2 regions of the Variovorax sp. PMC12 genome follow, and region 1 is predicted to be linked to the other one. Evidence: riboswitches for the same ligand, from Rfam matches in the RefSeq annotation. Region 1 holds a riboswitch; the other holds the start of a gene.
What was found. Region 1 has a riboswitch for glycine ahead of gcvT (glycine cleavage system aminomethyltransferase GcvT). Riboswitches for the same ligand answer to the same signal wherever they lie in the genome.
Positions count from the first base shown of each region.

Region 2: it holds a riboswitch for glycine, as region 1 does, so the genes downstream of both, C4F17_RS15465 (D-amino acid dehydrogenase) here and gcvT (glycine cleavage system aminomethyltransferase GcvT) in region 1, are expected to answer to the same signal.

Region 1 is NZ_CP027773.1:376,585-385,477, reverse strand. Features, by position in the region: gene C4F17_RS01740 (MFS transporter) at 1-251, shown strand, start outside; gene C4F17_RS01735 (flavin-containing monooxygenase) at 248-1,561, shown strand; gene C4F17_RS01730 (hypothetical protein) at 1,567-2,499, shown strand; gene C4F17_RS01725 (hypothetical protein) at 2,496-3,056, shown strand; gene C4F17_RS01720 (PaaI family thioesterase) at 3,056-3,568, shown strand; gene C4F17_RS01715 (alkene reductase) at 3,583-4,707, shown strand; glycine riboswitch at 4,761-4,851, shown strand; glycine riboswitch at 4,864-4,976, shown strand; gene gcvT (glycine cleavage system aminomethyltransferase GcvT) at 5,022-6,194, shown strand; gene gcvH (glycine cleavage system protein GcvH) at 6,258-6,629, shown strand; gene gcvP (aminomethyl-transferring glycine dehydrogenase) at 6,678-8,893, shown strand, end outside.
Region 2 is NZ_CP027773.1:3,311,057-3,319,949, reverse strand. Features, by position in the region: gene C4F17_RS15470 (RtcB family protein) at 1-881, shown strand, start outside; gene C4F17_RS15465 (D-amino acid dehydrogenase) at 901-2,208, opposite strand; glycine riboswitch at 2,302-2,409, opposite strand; glycine riboswitch at 2,427-2,530, opposite strand; gene rfbB (dTDP-glucose 4,6-dehydratase) at 2,657-3,727, shown strand; gene rfbD (dTDP-4-dehydrorhamnose reductase) at 3,724-4,614, shown strand; gene rfbA (glucose-1-phosphate thymidylyltransferase RfbA) at 4,638-5,534, shown strand; gene C4F17_RS15445 (GDP-mannose 4,6-dehydratase) at 5,572-6,576, shown strand; gene C4F17_RS15440 (sugar phosphate nucleotidyltransferase) at 6,590-7,306, shown strand; gene C4F17_RS15435 (NAD-dependent epimerase/dehydratase family protein) at 7,310-8,233, shown strand; gene C4F17_RS15430 (glycosyltransferase) at 8,366-8,893, shown strand, end outside.

The sequences.
Region 1 (8,893 bases):
CCATCTTTGCGGCATCCGGCTGGGCATGCACACCCCCGCAGGCTTCTCGTCTTGTGTCACCGAGCCCGCCACACGCCGTACAGGTGATTGCACTCAACACCATGGCCACCTACTTTGGCATGGCCGCAGGGGCTGCACTGGGAGGACTCCTCTCGACAAACGGCACCTTGCTTTTCATTCCCCTGGCTGGCGCCGCAGCTCAATGCATCGCCATCTGGATGGTGTCCACTCGCGGAGAACAACGTTCATGAAGGCTGTACACGAATCGCAACCCGACGTTGCGGTCATTGGCGCAGGCCCTTCCGGCTTGGCCACAATGCGGAATCTTAAGGAGGCGGGCATCGACTTCGTCGGCTACGAATCGCATGCCGGCATAGGGGGGATCTGGGACCGGGCCAACCCGAAGAGTTCGGTGTATCGGAACACACACACCATCACATCGAAGGGGATCACCGCATTCAGCGACTTCCCTATGCCGGATGATTTTCCGGTCTACCCGGGTCATCCCCAGGTGCTCAAGTATCTCAACAGCTACGCGGACAACTTTGGACTGCGAGCACACATCCGATTCAACGACGCCGTCGAAAAGATCACGAGATCAACGGATGGCGGATGGGTGGTCAGTTCAGCCAGCGGAACTCAAGCATGGTTTCGCGATGTCATCATTGCAAACGGGCATAACTGGTATCCGAGGAAGCCGGATTTTCCGGGGATATTTGCTGGCAGGGTCCTCCATGCCAGCGAATACACGGACGCTAGTGAATTCGCGGACAAGCGGGTCCTGGTCATCGGCGCGGGCAACTCTGGCTGCGACATCGCCGTCGAGTGTTGCCAGATTTCCCCTCGCGTGGTCCTCAGCATGCGCCGCGGCTACAACTTCTATCCGAAGTTCATTGCCGGCTACCCCGCCGACCAGGTCGGCATGAAGGTGCGCTCGATGGGACTTCCAAGTAAATGGGCGTCGAAGATCATGGGCTGGCTCCTGCGCCTTTCGGCGGGCGATCAACAACGCATGGGGCTTCCGAAGCCCGACCATCGCCCGCTGCAGACCCCGGCCATCGTCAACACACTGGTCCCCTACTACGCGGCACATGGCCGAATCGCCATCGCGCCAGGCGTCGAAAGCTTTGAAGGCAGCACGGTGCGTTTCAGCGATGGTTCGGCACAGGAGTTCGATGTCGTCGTCCTGGCGACTGGCTATGAGATCCATATCCCGTTTGTCTCGAACGGAGATCTCGACTGGCAAGGAAACAAGCCGGACTTTTATTTGTATGCGTTTTCCAAGAAGTTCGACGATCTGTTCATTGCGGGAATGACCGACTCGACCGGCGGGCACTTCCCGACAGTCGAGCTTCAGTCCAGGGTGATCTCCCAATACATCACAGCCAAGCGGACCTATCCCGCGAAGGCACGCCAGCTCGACGAGTTGATCAGGAAAAACAACGTCGACCTGAACAACGGTATCGATTTCATCGACATCCCCCGCAACGCAACGCAGTTCTCGCTGCTCGCTTTCCGCAGGGCCCTGACCGAGCATCTCGACCTTCTCGCAACTGCCTGACCACCATGGGAACGATTCATTCACGACTCGGTGATCCCCGCATCAACACAGGGTCCGGCGAAGCCAACGCACTTATCCCCGAGCGAACGCCCGAACTCCTTCAAACGGCACTGACCTACGCTCTGGGTTCTGTTCCTTACAACAGCGCGACTCAGTTTCTCGAGTTCTTCGACGAGAGAATTCTGGCGCCCAACTGGGGAATGTCATGCGTTCGGCAGTCCGTCCGGGTGGACGAACACCTTCAATCCATCGGTGGCCCGAAAGGCATCTACATCCGCAATGGCCGCCACGTCGCATCGATCTATCCGGACAGCCACGGAATCGCCGTGCTGGACCCCTACTTGCTGCACAAGGCGCCGCTCATCCTGAATTACGAGGACCGGGTCGGTGATTGCATCGAGGCCTCAGTCCCCGCCTATCCCGTGCGCATCGACGATGAGGGCCTTGCACGCTGGGGGAAGATGCGGGCGGTGCTGAATGTAGAGAAGCGCACCTTGCAACTCGACTACACCCGCTTCAGCCCCCGGCGCCAGCAAAACTACCTCTATCGGTCCTTCGGTCTGAGTCTCGATGAGGTCGCAATCTTTCCCTCGCCACTTCCTGTCGCACATGCGCGGCTCGTGCATCCGGAGCAGAACAACCTCTCGGTACGCGTTCTGGATCTCCCGCGGCAAGCACTCAGCGAAGTCATCCTGCCGCTTTGCGGGGTGACAGCCGATCGGCCTGCGACCGAAGATCAGCTGATCAGCCGAGACAACCAGGGCCGGGTGAGTACAGCGGGCTCGCCCGGCTTCGACGAAAACCTCACGAGTGTCGCCAGGGTCGTGGGTGTAAGCGCCCAGGAGGTCGTCGACATCCTCCTTCATACATCACGCGTCTATTCGAAGGTCGCGCCCGACGACCGGGTTCTCGCGCCCTATCCGTTGATGAGGGAATGAACACAAGAATTTCTGGATTGCAAATGCTGCCTCCTCATCCCCGATCTTTCTTCCTTGCAGGCGTCATGCAAGGCGCGCGCGGCGGACGCGATCTCGCGGACCAGTCGTACCGCCCGGCGATCGCAAGAGCCATCCGACGCCACTTTCCGAATGCCGTGGTGCACGACCCCGCCGAACGAATGTGGGACAACCTGCAAACCTCCCGCGAACGCATTCGCGAGGCGCACACCGCCTTGCTCCAGACGCCCAAGGTAGCCAGGTCCGACCTGGACCCTGCGCTGCTGGAGTTGACGCAAATATTCCACCGGCAGACGGCGATGGCGGGTAACTGCGATGTCTGCGTCGTCTTCCTACCGAACAACGAGCCAAGCATGGGAACAGCCGCGGAGATGTTGACAGCCCACAACGCTGGACGGTTCGTGGTCGCGATTACCGGCATGCGGCAGAACCTGGCTGTGCTCGCCTGCTCCCAACTGATCGTCGAAAGCATGGAGACGTTCGAAAACTGGCTTTCGACGCTTGCAGTTTCACCCACGACGAAGGAAGGAGCCACCTGATGGTTGATGTTGAACTGTTGGTACGCGAGAGCGAGCGACCGGCGGAATTCCCCGGCCTCGATATCAAGACGAAATACCGCAAGGTATTGAATGAAGTGGTGGACGGCACCGATATCGCACCGATCCCGATTGCGACGATCGGCCTTCCTTTTGCCACGCCATGCGCTGCGAGCTGGGAGTACGGACGGCTCTCCGGTGTCTACACGCCACCTTCGCATGCCGCGATGCCTACCGGCAACATCTTTGGCGGATACCTCACGGGCCTGGTTGACCAGTGGGCCGGACTCGCTACTTACTCGGTCATACCCGATCGACTGCAAGTGCTCACCGTCAACATGAACATAGACTTCAAGGCCCCAGCCGTGATTACGGAAACCCGGCTGCAGGCCAGCGTGACGGCATTGACGGAAAGAAAAGCCATCGTTCAGGTGTTCGCCTGGCAGGCTGACATCCTTCTCTTCGAGGCGAACGTGGTCGAGGTCCTGGCGCCCTGGCGCGTCAAGCCAGCCTGAGGCTGGGGATCACAATGAATCGGACATCGCCACTTCTGCGCCCGATCACGATATCGGGCACCCTTTTGAACAACCGCGTCTTCATGGCGCCGATGACGCGCATGCGGGCCAACGGCACGGAATGTCCGACACTGCTGACCGCCAGGTACTACGCACAGAGGGCAACCGCCGGTTTGATCGTCACCGAGGCCACGCAGGTCTGCGCCCAAGGCAAGGGCTACTTCGGCACACCGGGTATCTACACCAATGCGCAGGAAGGTGCGTGGAGCCGCGTGGTGAAAGCGGTGCACGAAGCGGGCGGCCGAATTGCAATGCAACTCTGGCACGTGGGCCGCATCTCGCACAGCCTGAACCAGCCGGACGGCGCGCAGCCGGTCGCTCCTTCAGCCGTCGCCACACGACGCTCGAAGGTAAGCGTCTTCAAGAACGGGCGACTCCAGGAAGTACCCTGCGAGCCAGCAAGGGAGCTTTCAGGCGATGAAATTTCCGTGATCGTCTCGCAGTACGCGGCAGCGGCCGAACGTGCAAAGCGGGCAGGCTTTGACTTTGTCGAAATTCATGCGGCCAACGGCTATCTGATCAACCAGTTTCTTTCCACGAATACCAACCTTCGGACAGACCAATACGGCGGCTCTCTTGAAAATCGGGCCCGCTTCCTGGAAGAAATCGTCGATGCAGTCTCTCTTGTCATCGGCGCAGGCAGGGTCGGAGTTCGCATATCGCCCAATGGGGTATTCAACGATATCGCCGACAGCGAAGCCGAACAAATGGCCTGTTTGCTAGCCCACAGCCTCAACGCCAAGGGGATCGCGTATCTGCACGTCGCAGAACCCGACTGGGCGGGCGGCGTTGCATTGACTGCAGCATTCCGACAGGGGCTACGCGAAAGATTCAGGAATTGCCTGGTTTTTTGCGGAAATTTCGACCAGAAATCAGGGGAGGAATTGCTGGCGCAAAAAGTTGCGGATGCGATGGCGTTTGGTCGTCTGTACATCGCGAATCCGGATCTGGTGACTCGCTTTGCCAGCGGCGCCAAGCTGAATGTGGCCGACCCATCGACTTTCTATTTCGGCAACACCAAGGGGTATACCGACTATCCGTCATTGGGAAGCGCCGAGGCCACAACGGCAACCGCTTGACCAGAGCGGCCGGCCGATAGTCCTTGGAACACGCCCTAGCCGATCAACTACACTCTCGAAGGTCAGGAGAGAGCCCCGCCAGCCGGGGCCGCCGAAGGCGCAGGGGTTTCCCGAACGCTCAGGCAAAAGGACTGACAAGGCGCCGGCGAACACCGGCGTTTCCTTGCTGGAGAGAGGCCGCCGTACCGCAAACGGCGCAGCGGCCCACCGAAGGAGCAAACCCCGATCGTGGGGCGAATCTCTCAGGTAAAGCGGACAGCAGGGGTGGCCCATGGCTTGCGTCATGGATTTTGTCTGCCCCTTTGGAGTGCCCCGTGGCCGCTTCCTCCGCACCCGCTACCGAACTTCTCAAGACGCCGCTGCACGACCTTCACGTGGAGCTCGGCGCCCGCATGGTGCCCTTCGCCGGCTATTCCATGCCGGTGCAGTACCCCGCCGGCCTCATGGCCGAACACAAGCACACGCGCGATGCGGCCGGCCTGTTCGACATCTCCCACATGGGCCAGCTTCGCCTCGTCGGCCCCGACGCCGCGGCCGCCTTCGAAACCCTGATGCCCGTCGACGTGATCGACCTGCCCGCCGGCAAGCAGCGCTACGGCCTGCTGCTGAACGACGAGGGCGGCATCCTCGACGACCTGATGTTCTTCAACGAAGGCCACGGCTCGCTTTTCGTGATCGTCAACGGCGCCTGCAAGGTGGCCGACATCGCCCACATCCAGCAGAAGATCGGCTCCCGCTGCGAAGTGCAGCCCTTGCCCGACCACGCCCTGCTCGCGCTGCAGGGCCCCAAGGCCGCGGCCACGCTGGCGCGGTTGTCGCCCGGCATCGAGCGCTTCGTGTTCATGACGGGCGGCGCGGTGCAGATCGGCGGCATTCCCGCCTTCGTCACCCGCAGCGGCTACACCGGCGAAGACGGCTTCGAGATCTCGGTGGCCGCCAAGGATGCCGAGCCGCTGGCCCGCCTGCTGCTGGCCCAGCCCGAGGTCAAGCCCATCGGCCTGGGCGCGCGCAATTCGCTGCGGCTCGAAGCCGGCCTGTGCCTGTACGGCAACGACATCGACACCACCACCACGCCGGTCGAGGCTTCGCTCAACTGGGCGATGCAGAAGGTGCGCCGCGCGGGCGGCGCGCGCGAAGGCGGCTTCCCCGGCGCCGCGAAGATCCTCGCGCAGCTTGCGGCCGCCACGGCGGGCACCGCCGGCCACACCGACCACGACACGCTGAAGCGCAAGCGCGTGGGCCTCGTGGCGCTGGAGCGCATTCCGGTGCGCGACGGCACGGTGCTGCAGTCATTCGAAGGCCAGGACATCGGCATCGTCACCAGCGGCCTGCTCGGCCCCACGGCCGACCGCTGCATCGCCATGGGCTACGTGGCCACCGCCTTCGCAGAGCCCGGCACCCGCGTGCAGGCCATCGTGCGCGGCAAGCCGGTGCCGATGGAAGTCTCGACCATGCCTTTCGTGCCGACCCGCTATTACCGCGGCTGAACGCGGCAGACCCGGCTAGGCTCTGCACCCCGATTCATTTTTTCCACGAGGAGTTTTCTCATCATGAGCATCAAGTACACCAAGGACCACGAATGGGTGTCGGCCGAAGGCGACGCAGCCACCGTCGGCATCACCTTGCACGCGCAGGACGCGCTGGGCGACGTGGTGTTCGTCGACCTGCCCGAAGTCGGCAAGACCTTCGCGCAGGGCGAAGTTGCCGGCGTCGTCGAGTCGGTCAAGGCGGCAGCCGACGTTTTCATGCCCGTGTCGGGCGAGATCACCGAAGTGAACGAAGCCCTGCGCGCAGACCCGTCGCTGGCCAACAGCGACCCGCTGGCCGCCGGCTGGTTCTTCAAGGTCAAGCTGAGCGAGCCCGCGCAGCTCGACGCCCTGCTGGACGCCGCCAGCTACGACAAGTTCGCGGCCGAGTCCTGATCGCCTGATTTTTCTTCCGAGCCCCCTTCTTCCCGAGCCCCCACCGCCATGCCGATTCCCGCCCTTCCCTCTTTGCAAGAACTAGAGAATGCCGAAGAATTTCTCGCCCGCCACATCGGCATCGATGCGGCGGACGAGGCGCGCATGCTGCCGGTGATCGGCTCGGAAACGCGCTCGGAGCTCATCGACGGCATCGTGCCCGCGGCCATCCGCCGGGCGCGGCCGATGCGGCTGCCGGCCCCCGTGACCGAAGCCGACGCGCTGGCCGAGCTGAAGGCGATGGCGTCGAAGAACAAGGTGTTCAGGAACTTCATCGGCCAGGGCTACTACGGCACGCACACGCCGGGCGTCATCCTGCGCAACGTCCTCGAGAACCCCGCCTGGTACACCGCCTACACGCCCTACCAGGCAGAGATCTCGCAGGGCCGCATGGAAGCCCTGCTCAATTTCCAGACGATGGTGTGCGACCTCACGGGCATGGCCATCGCCAACGCGTCGATGCTCGACGAAGCCACGGCCGCCGCCGAAGCCATGACGCTCGCCAAGCGCAGCGTGAAAGCCAAGAGCAACGTGTTCCTGGTGTCGGGCGACTGCCATCCGCAGACCATCGAAGTCATCAAGACGCGCGCCGCGCCGCTGGGCATCGAGGTGAAGGTGAGCACGGTGTCGGAAACGCTGCCGCACCTGATGGTGAGCGGCGCATTCTTCGGCGTGCTCGCGCAGTACCCGGCCACCACCGGCCACGTGCACGACCTGCGCCCGCTCGCGGGCCATGCGCACCAGTGCGATGCCGCCTTCATCGTGGCGGCCGACCTGCTGGCGCTGACGCTGCTGGTCGCGCCGGGCGAGTTCGACGCCGACATCGTCTGCGGCACCACGCAGCGCTTCGGCATGCCGCTGTGCAACGGCGGCCCGCACGCCGCCTACCTGGCCTGCCGCGACGAGTTCAAGCGCTCGCTGCCGGGCCGCCTGGTGGGCGTGAGCGTCGACACGCACGGCCAGCCCGCCTACCGCCTCGCGCTGCAGACGCGCGAGCAGCACATCCGCCGGGAAAAGGCCACCTCCAACATCTGCACCGCGCAGGTGCTGCCGGCCGTGGTGGCCAGCATGTATGCCGTGTACCACGGGCCCGACGGCCTCACGCGCATCGCGCAGCGCGTGGCGGCGCTCACCGCCATCCTGTCGGCGGGCCTGTCGCAGATGGGCCGCGAGCCGGTCAACACCACCGCCTTCGATTCGCTGACCATCCGCACCGGCGACGACACGCAGGCCGTCATCGAGCGCGCCCAAGCCGCCGGCGTCAACCTGCGCCAGCGCCTGCAGCAGCACCTGGGCATCTCGCTCGACGAGACCACCACGCGTGCCGACGTCGAGACGCTGTGGGCCCTGTTCGCGCCCGCCGGCAAGCAGCTGCCGCGCTTCGACGACCTGGCCGCGAACACCACGCCGCTGATCCCCGAAGACCTGCGCCGCGCCAGCGCCTTCCTCACACACCCGGTGTTCAACACCCACAAGAGCGAGACCGCCATGCTGCGCTACATCCGCAGCCTGTCGGACAAGGACCTGGCGCTCGACCGCAGCATGATCCCGCTGGGCAGCTGCACCATGAAGCTCAACGCGACCAGCGAGATGATCCCCATCACCTGGCCCGAGTTCGCCAACATCCATCCCTTCGCGCCGGCCGACCAGCAGCTCGGCTATGCCCAGCTCGATGCGCAGCTGCGCGCCTGGCTGTGCGAGGCCACCGGCTACGCGGGCATCAGCCTGCAGCCCAACGCGGGCTCGCAGGGCGAATACGCGGGCCTGCTGGCCATCAAGTCCTTCCATGAAGCCAAGGGCCAGGGGCATCGCAACATCTGCCTGATTCCGTCGTCCGCGCACGGCACCAACCCCGCGAGCGCACAGATGGTGGGCCTGCAGGTGGTGGTGACGGCCTGCGACGCGCAGGGCAACGTCGACATGGACGACCTGAAGCGCGCCTGCGAGAAACACAGCGCCAACCTGGCCGCGGTGATGATCACCTACCCCAGCACGCACGGCGTGTTCGAAACCCGCGTGAAGGAACTCTGCGAGCTGGTGCATGCGCACGGCGGCCGGGTGTACTTGGACGGCGCCAACATGAACGCGCTGGTCGGCGTGGCTGCGCCGGGCGAGTTCGGCGGCGACGTGAGCCACCTGAACCTGCACAAGACTTTCTGCATTCCGCATGGCGGCGGCGGCCCGGGCGTGGGCCCGGTCTGCGTGGTCGAAGACCTGGTGCCGTA
Region 2 (8,893 bases), 2.9 Mb from region 1:
ATCGGGACCGGATGCAATCGGAGATCGGTGCCTGCATCGGCCTTGCGAGTTTCGGCGGCAGCGCGCGGCATGCGCCAGAGGCTCATACCGGTGCGCGGCACGAGGTGTTCCGTGACCCCTGCCTCGGCACACCGGGCGGAGGCAACCATTTCGTGGAGCTGCAGGTCGTTGACCAAGTGATGGACCGGCACGCCGCGTACCGCGCCGGGCTCAAGGCAGGCGATGTCGTCGTGATGATTCACAGCGGCTCGCGTGACGTCGGCTTTCATGTGGGTGGTCGCTGGATGGAACGAGCTCGGAGCGAGTGGCCCAAGGGGCTTCGCCATCCGAAGAGCGGTCTGTATGGCCTGACAGGGCCGTTGGCACAGGAATACCTCGAGGCTATGGGCGTGGCGGCGCGCTACGCATGGGCCAACCGCGTGGTGTTGGCCGAACTGGTGCGCAAGGATTTCGCTGAGCTGCTCGGTGCCACGGCGTCGAGGCTCGTGATCGATGTGCCGCATAACGTGGTGCTGCGCGAGCACGAGATGAACGTCCATCGAAAGGGGGCGACGCCCGCTCATGACGGAGACCTGGCGTTGATCCCGGGGTCGATGGGTGACTTCTCTTACCTGGCAACAGGGCTCGGTCACGAAGACTGGCTATGGTCGTGTAGCCATGGTGCAGGTCGTCGCGTGCGGCGCCAGGAAGTACGCGCCATGCGGCCGACGCCAGCTGACGAGAACTCCAGCTGGCAATGCGTGACCTTGCGCGAGGAGCGCCGAATTGAAGAGGCGCCGCAGGCCTACAAGCCCATCGGCGCCGTGATTGATGCGCAAGAGCGCGCGGGGCTGATCCGCTGCGCTGTGCGGTTCAAGCCCTGGGTCACCTTCAAGGCCTGAGTCATGTCCTGATCGCCGGTCAGCCGAGTGCGGGCTGCGGGATACGTGGCTGCGGCGCCGGCATTCCCGTGAAGGCGAAATCCACCTCTGGTGCGAGCCCGCTCACGATGCGCGCGATCGACTTGCCGGAGCCGCAGGCATGCGTCCAGCCGAGCGTGCCGTGGCCGGTGTTGAGGAACAGGTTGGCGAGCTTCGTCTTGCCGATCAGCGGCACGTTGCTTGGCGTGGCGGGGCGCAGGCCGGTCCAGAACTGGGCCTGCGTGGTGTCGCCGGCGCCGGGGAACAGCTCTTCGACACGGCGCACGATGGCTTCGCAGCGCACGCGGTTCAGGTCGCGGTCGTAGCCGTTGAGCTCGGCCGTGCCGGCGATGCGCAGGCGGTCGCCGGATTCCGAGGTGTAGCGTGAGAACACGAGCTTGAATTCGTCGTCGGTCAGCGAGACCTGATGCGCTTTGGAGGCGTCCTTGACGGGCAGCGTGACCGAATAGCCCTTGGCCGGATAGATCGGCAGGCGGATGCCCAGCGGCGCCGCGAGCAACGGGCTCAGCGAGCCCATCGCCATCACGAAGGCGTCGCCGCGAATGCGCTGGAAGCGGCCTTCGGCGCCGGTGACCTCCACGTGGTCGATGCTGCCGCCGGCCTCGCGCAGGGCGGTGACGGTGTGGCTCATGAGAAATTTCACGCCGGCTTCGGCCGCGAGCCGGGAGAGTTCGCGCGCGAAGCGGTTGGCATCGCCGGATTCGTCCTCGGCCGTGTAGGTGGCGCCGGCCAGCTTGGGGCGGATGTGGGCGAGGGCGGGCTCGATCTTCACGGCCTCGTCTGCCGAGATGACCTGGCGTTCGCAGCCCAGCGCGCGCATCTGCTCGGCGGGCGCGAGGGCTCCGTCGAATTCCTTCTGCGTCGTATAGAAGTGGAGGATGCCCTGGGTGCGCTGGTCGTAGGCGATGCCGGTGTCGCGGCGCAACTGTTGCAACATCGAGCGGCTGTATGTGCCAAGACGCACGATCTGCTCGATGTTGTGGCGGGTGCGCGCCGGCGTGCATTCGCGCAGGAACTGCAGGCCCCACAGCCACTGGCGCATGTCGGCGCGGATGCGGAACAGCAGCGGGGCGTCTTCCTTGCCTAGCCATTGCAGCACCTTGAGCGGCGCGCTGGGGTTGGCCCAGGGTTCGGCATGGCTGACGGAAATCTGCCCGCCATTGGCGAAGCTGGTTTCGGCGGCCGGGGTGGCCTGCCGGTCGATCACGGTCACTTCGTGGCCGAGTTGCTGGAGGTAGTAAGCCGAGGTCACGCCGAGCAGGCCGGCGCCAAGAACGATCACGCGCATTTCAAGTACCTTTGAGGTGCTGCGCTTGAACGGCGGGCGAGGGTGAATACTATTGAATTAATAGCAAGCAACCGGACGACCGCTGTCCAAGTTGCCGCTCCCCCTGTCCTCGGTACCTGAGAGATTCATTCGTTGCGCCATTGCAACGAATTTGCTCCTTCGGTGCGCCACGTGAAGTGGCGTCTCTCCAGACGGCGTTTCAGTTGATGCAGTACTGACCCCTTGCCGAAATCCAAGACTTCGTCGGGCCGACCTGAGCGTTTATGGGAGTTTGCGCCTTCGGTAGGGCCACCGGGGTGGCCCGCTCTCCTGCGGTATCGCGAACGATTGTAAACACGCCGAGGGCAGAACGGTAACGTCTTGTGTTTCCGCCAATTGGCCCAATGGGATAATCGAACGTTAAGGTTCATTGCGACACGGCGATGACTTTCAACATTCAGGGGACCCCATGATCTTGGTTACCGGCGGCGCTGGCTTCATTGGCGCCAATTTCGTACTCGACTGGATCGCGACCAGCGACGAGCCTGTCGTGAACCTCGACAAGCTGACCTACGCCGGCAACCTCGAGACGCTCGCATCGCTCAAGAACAACCCACAGCACATCTTCGTGCAGGGCGACATCGGCGACAGCGCCCTGGTCGACCGCCTGCTGGCCGAGCACAAGCCGCGCGCCGTGGTCAACTTTGCCGCCGAGTCGCATGTCGACCGCTCGATCCACGGCCCCGAAGACTTCGTGCAGACCAACGTGCTCGGCACCTTCCGCCTGCTCGAATCCGTACGTGGCTACTGGAGCGCGCTGCCAGCCGACCAGAAAACGGCCTTCCGTTTCCTGCACGTGTCGACAGACGAGGTCTACGGCTCGCTTTCGAAGACAGACCCGGCCTTCACCGAAGAGAACAAGTACGAGCCCAACAGCCCGTACTCGGCCAGCAAGGCCGCCAGCGACCACCTCGTGCGCGCCTGGCACCACACCTACGGCCTGCCGGTGCTCACCACCAACTGCTCCAACAACTACGGCCCGTTCCACTTCCCCGAGAAGCTCATCCCGCTGATGATCGTCAACGCGCTGGCCGGCAAGCCGCTGCCCGTGTACGGCGACGGCATGCAGGTGCGCGACTGGCTCTACGTGAAGGACCACTGCAGCGCCATTCGCCGTGTGCTCGAGGCCGGCAAACTGGGCGAGACCTACAACGTGGGCGGCTGGAACGAGAAGCCGAACATCGAGATCGTCAATACCGTGTGCGCGCTGCTGGATGAGCTGCGCCCCAAGGCAGACGGCAAGCCCTACAAGGAGCAGATCACCTACGTCACCGACCGCCCCGGCCACGACCGCCGCTACGCCATCGACGCACGCAAGCTCGAAGCCGAACTCGGCTGGAAGCCCGCCGAGACCTTCGACACCGGCATCCGCAAGACCGTCGAGTGGTACCTCGCGAACAGCGAGTGGGTGCGCAACGTGCAAAGCGGCGCCTACCGCGAGTGGGTCGAAAAGCAATACGACGCAAAGGCCGCGGCATGAAGCTGCTGCTGCTGGGCAAGGGCGGACAGGTCGGCTGGGAACTGCAACGCAGCCTTGCGCCGCTGGGCGAACTGGTGGCGCTCGACTTCGACAGCACCGATTTCCACGCCGACTTCAGCAGGCCGGAGCAATTGGCCGAGACGGTGCTGAAGGTCCGCCCCGACGTGATCGTGAATGCCGCAGCACACACGGCCGTCGACAAGGCCGAGAGCGAACCCGAATTCGCGCGCAAGCTCAACGCCACGTCGCCCGGCGTGGTGGCCGAAGCCGCCCAGCAGATCGGCGCGCTGATGGTGCACTACTCGACCGACTATGTCTTCGATGGCAGCGGCAGCAAGCCCTGGAAGGAAGACGACGCGACCGGCCCGCTCAGCGTGTACGGCCAGACCAAGCTCGAAGGCGAGCAGCTGGTGGCGCAGCACTGCCCGCGCCACCTGATCTTCCGCACGAGCTGGGTGTACGCGGCACGCGGCGGCAACTTCGCCAAGACCATGCTGCGCCTGGCCAAGGAGCGCGACAAGCTGACCGTCATCGACGACCAGTTCGGTGCGCCCACTGGTGCCGAGTTGCTGGCCGACGTGACGGCCCATGCCATTCGCGCCACGCTGCAGGATCCGGCCAAGGCCGGGCTCTATCACGCGATTGCGGGCGGTGAAACGACATGGCACGGCTATGCGCGCTTCGTGCTCGAAATGGCGCAGCAGGCCGGCGTCGAGCTCAAGGCCGGCCCGCAGGCTGTCGAGGCCGTGCCGACCAGCGCCTTCCCGACCCCGGCGAAGCGCCCGCACAACTCGCGTCTTGATACCACCAAGCTGCAGACCACTTTCGGCCTGCGCCTGCCGCCTTGGCAGGAAGGCGTTGCGCGCATGCTGCGCGAGACGCTTTGAAGAACACCCACGAAAAGAAAAGCATGACCAAGACGACGCAACGCAAAGGCATCATCCTGGCCGGTGGCTCGGGCACTCGCCTGCACCCCGCAACCCTCGCGCTCAGCAAGCAGCTGCTGCCGGTGTACGACAAGCCGATGATCTACTACCCGCTGAGCACGCTGATGCTCGGCGGCATGCGCGACATCCTGATCATCAGCACCCCGCAGGACACGCCGCGGTTCCAGCAGCTGCTGGGCGATGGCAGCCAGTGGGGCATCAATCTGCAGTATGAAGTGCAGCCCAGCCCGGACGGGCTTGCGCAGGCTTTCATCATCGGGGACAAGTTCGTCGGCAACTCGCCCAGCGCGCTGGTGCTGGGGGACAACATCTTCTATGGTCACGATTTCGTGCAACTGCTTGCCGATGCGGACACGAAGGACTCCGGTGCCACCGTGTTCGCCTATCACGTGCAGGACCCGGAGCGCTATGGCGTCGTAGCGTTCGACGGAAAGGGCAGGGCGAGCAGCATTGAAGAAAAGCCGCTGAAGCCGAAGAGCAGCTATGCCGTGACCGGCCTCTACTTCTATGACAACCAGGTAGTTGACATCGCCAAGGCCGTTAAGCCGAGCGCACGCGGCGAGTTGGAGATTACGGCAGTGAATCAGACGTACCTGGATCGCAATCAGCTCAATGTGCAGATCATGCAGCGGGGCTATGCGTGGTTGGACACGGGTACGCACGAGAGCTTGCTCGAAGCGGGGCAATTCATTGCCACGCTTGAACATCGCCAAGGACTGAAGATTGCCTGCCCCGAAGAGATTGCATGGCGCCATGGCTTCATTGACAAGGACCAGCTTGCGCGCTTGGCAGCGCCCTTGCAGAAGAACGCTTACGGCAAATATCTCAATCGGTTGCTCGTTGAAGACCGTTCATCGTGAGCCCACGACTTCTAAAAATTTTTCTATAAAGCACGACATGCACTCTCCCACTCAAGACCTCACTGGACAAAAGTATCTTGTAACCGGCGCCGGCGGATTCATCGGAAGTCATCTCGTGGAGGCACTGGTCCGAGCTGGTGCTGACGTAACTGCGATGGTTCGTTATGGGTCCGCCTCAAGCTGGGGCAATCTTGAATTTGTTTCGGACGATGTGAAGGGTGAATTTCGCGTTGTAGCGGGTAACGTCGACGACGGTGACTTTGTGATGCATGCGATGCAGGGTATCGACGTCGTGTGCCATCTGGCAGCCCTCATTGCTATTCCGTACTCCTACGTTGCGCCGCGCAGCTACGTGCGCACCAATGTCGAAGGTACGCTAAACGTCGTCGAGGCCGCACGTCGGCTGTCGGTGCGTCGTGTGGTCCACACAAGCACATCGGAGGTGTACGGCACTGCCATACGAGTGCCAATCGACGAAGAACATCCGCTGCAGGGGCAGTCACCTTACTCGGCCTCCAAGATTGGCGCCGACAAGATCGCGGAGAGCTACTACCGTTCGTTCGATACCGGCGTAGTGACCTTGCGTCCCTTCAATACGTTCGGCCCGCGGCAGTCTGCGCGCGCGTTCATTCCGACCATCATTTCTCAAGCGTTGACGCAGGATGTGATCAAGCTTGGCTCACTGACACCCGAACGCGACATGACTTTCGTGACGGACACCGTGGCCGGTTTCATTGCTGCCTCGGTGGCGCCTGGAATCGAAGGGCGGACGATCAACCTCGGGACAGGCTCGACATTCACCATCGGACATTTTGCCGAGCGCATCCTGAAACTGATGGGTGTGGAAAAAGAGATCGTTGCCGACTCCGCGCGCATGCGTCCTGACAAGAGCGAGGTTCTCAAACTCGTTTCCGATAACTCGCTGGCCGCAAAAGTGATGGGATGGTCACCGCAGGTGGATCTGGACGAAGGACTGCGCCAGAGCATTGAATTCATCCGTCGCAATATTCACCTGTACCGTCCCACTGTCTATACCGTCTAAGGGAGCACTAATCATGAAAGCAGTCGTCATGGCCGGCGGCAAGGGCACCCGCCTTCAGCCGTTCACCGCCTCGTTCCCCAAGCCTCTCATGCCGCTGGGTGATATGCCCGTGCTTGAACTCCTGTTGCGTCAGCTTCGCCGCGCTGGTGTCGAGGAAGTGATCCTAGCGGTCAATCATCTGCATCACCTGATTCGCGCGTTCTGCGGCGACGGTTCGCGTTTCGGGCTGAAGATCGACTACAGCCTTGAGGACAGCCCGCTAGGCACGGCAGGTCCGCTCGGAGCGTTGATCGAAGATGTTGGGGAAAACTTCATCGTCACTAACGGCGACCTGCTCACCACCTTTGACATCGGTCAATTGGTGCGCACGCATACAGAACGGCAGTCGGATGCGACGATCTGCGTCTACGAAAGAGAGGTCAAGATCGACTTCGGGCTTATTCAGGTCGACGCGGAAATGAACCTACAAGGTTATCTCGAAAAGCCCATCAGCAAGCACCTTGTCAGCATGGGCTTGTACATGCTCAATCGCGACGCAGTCAGGCCCCATGTGAGTGCAGGTGCTCATCTCGACATGCCAGATCTGCTGCTCAAGCTAAGTAATGCGGGCAAGAAGGTCCGGTGCCATCAACAGCCAAAGAGCTTTTGGCTCGACATCGGCCGGCCGGAAGATTATTCAACTGCGCAGAAGATGTTCGACGAGAGTCGAGAACTCTTTCTGCCCGAATAGCCAATGCGTGTGCTTGTCACCGGTGCCAGCGGATTTGTTGGACGCGCGGTGCTTGATGAATTGGGTCATCGCGGCTTGGAAGCCATCGCCGTCAGCAGAACGGCAAGGCCTGCATTGGGGGCGGGCGCGCGCGTGCTCGCCGACCCCAGTGATGCAGCTCAGGTTCGGCTTTTGCTCCGGTCTGTGAATCCGCAAATCGTGTTGCATTTAGCGGGCATTTCTACCGCGTCGACTTACAGCGATTTGTACGAAGCCAATGTCGTTTTTGCAGCCAACCTGATGGATGCCGCGCTTGCCTTACAGAACAAGCCGCGTGTGCTTCTTGCCGGCAGTGCTGCTGAGTACGGGCCAGTGGCCGCGGTCTCGCAGCCAGTGCGTGAAGATGAGGTATGTCGCCCGAACACTGCGTACGGTGCGAGCAAGCTCGCCCAGACGAGCCATGCGTTCGTTGCTGCGTCGCGCGGTCTGCCTGTGGTTGTGGCGAGGCTGTTTAATCCGATCGGGCCAGGTATGCCGAAGTCGCTGGCTTTAGGGAGCTTTGCGGACCAAATCGCGCGCATGGGACAGCGCGGCGGAGTGCTGAAAACCGGTGATCTCGATGTTGTGCGAGATTTTATTGACATTCGAGTCGCTGCAAAGCTTCTTGTTGATTTGTCGCTGGTTAATGAGGCTTCTGCTGAGGTGGTGAACATCTGCACGGGCGATGGACAAAGTCTGCTCGAGCTGACGCGGAATTTGATCGCAGTGTCTGGCTTGGCGGTGGAGTTGCAGCATGACGAATCGCGACGCGGTAACAGCGATGTAAGGGTTTTCGTCGGCGATCCGTCCAGGCTGAAGTCTCTGGGTCTGCGGTTCGAGCCTTCGGACATGGATGCGGTGCTGGCAAACATCCTGCGCAGGGCGCGTGAAGAGATCTCCGCAAGCTAGCGATAGGGGCTTGCAACGGCTAGTTCGGCTAGGAGCCGAGAGGCCACTTGTTCCTCGTAGGAAAAGATAAAGATGATCTGCAACGCGTGTTCCGCGAATACTTTCAAACATTGCGCCATTCGAGAGGATGGCATGGAAATCAAGCAGTGCACATACTGCGGACTGGGTGTAGTCGCAAGTCTTCCGTTGAGTACAAATAAGTACTATGACGACAACTACTATCTAGGCGGTGAACGCACTGGTTATGAGAACTACAGCTTTATGGCGGAGCATGGGTTGGGTTGGGCGGCTGTGCTGGTCCAACTCCTGACCGATCACGGGAAAATTTTGGACATAGGTTGTGCGGACGGCTATTTGCTCAGCAAGCTCCCCAGTGCTTTCGAAAAGTCTGGCATCGAAGTCAACTTGAAAGCTGCATGCCAAGCACACCAGCAAGGCATCCAGATCCTTGGGAACGACCTGCTGGAGCCGAAACTTGCCGAACACCATCGATCAGAGTTCGATGTCGTCACTGCCATTGCGGTGTTCGAGCATCTTCTTGACTTCCGTGGAGGATTTGGCACCGCTATCGCGATGTTGAAGCAGGACGGATTCATGCTGTTCGAAGTTCCAGTTATGTCGGCAGCGGGTAGCAACGCAGCTTGGATGAACAGTTCGTTT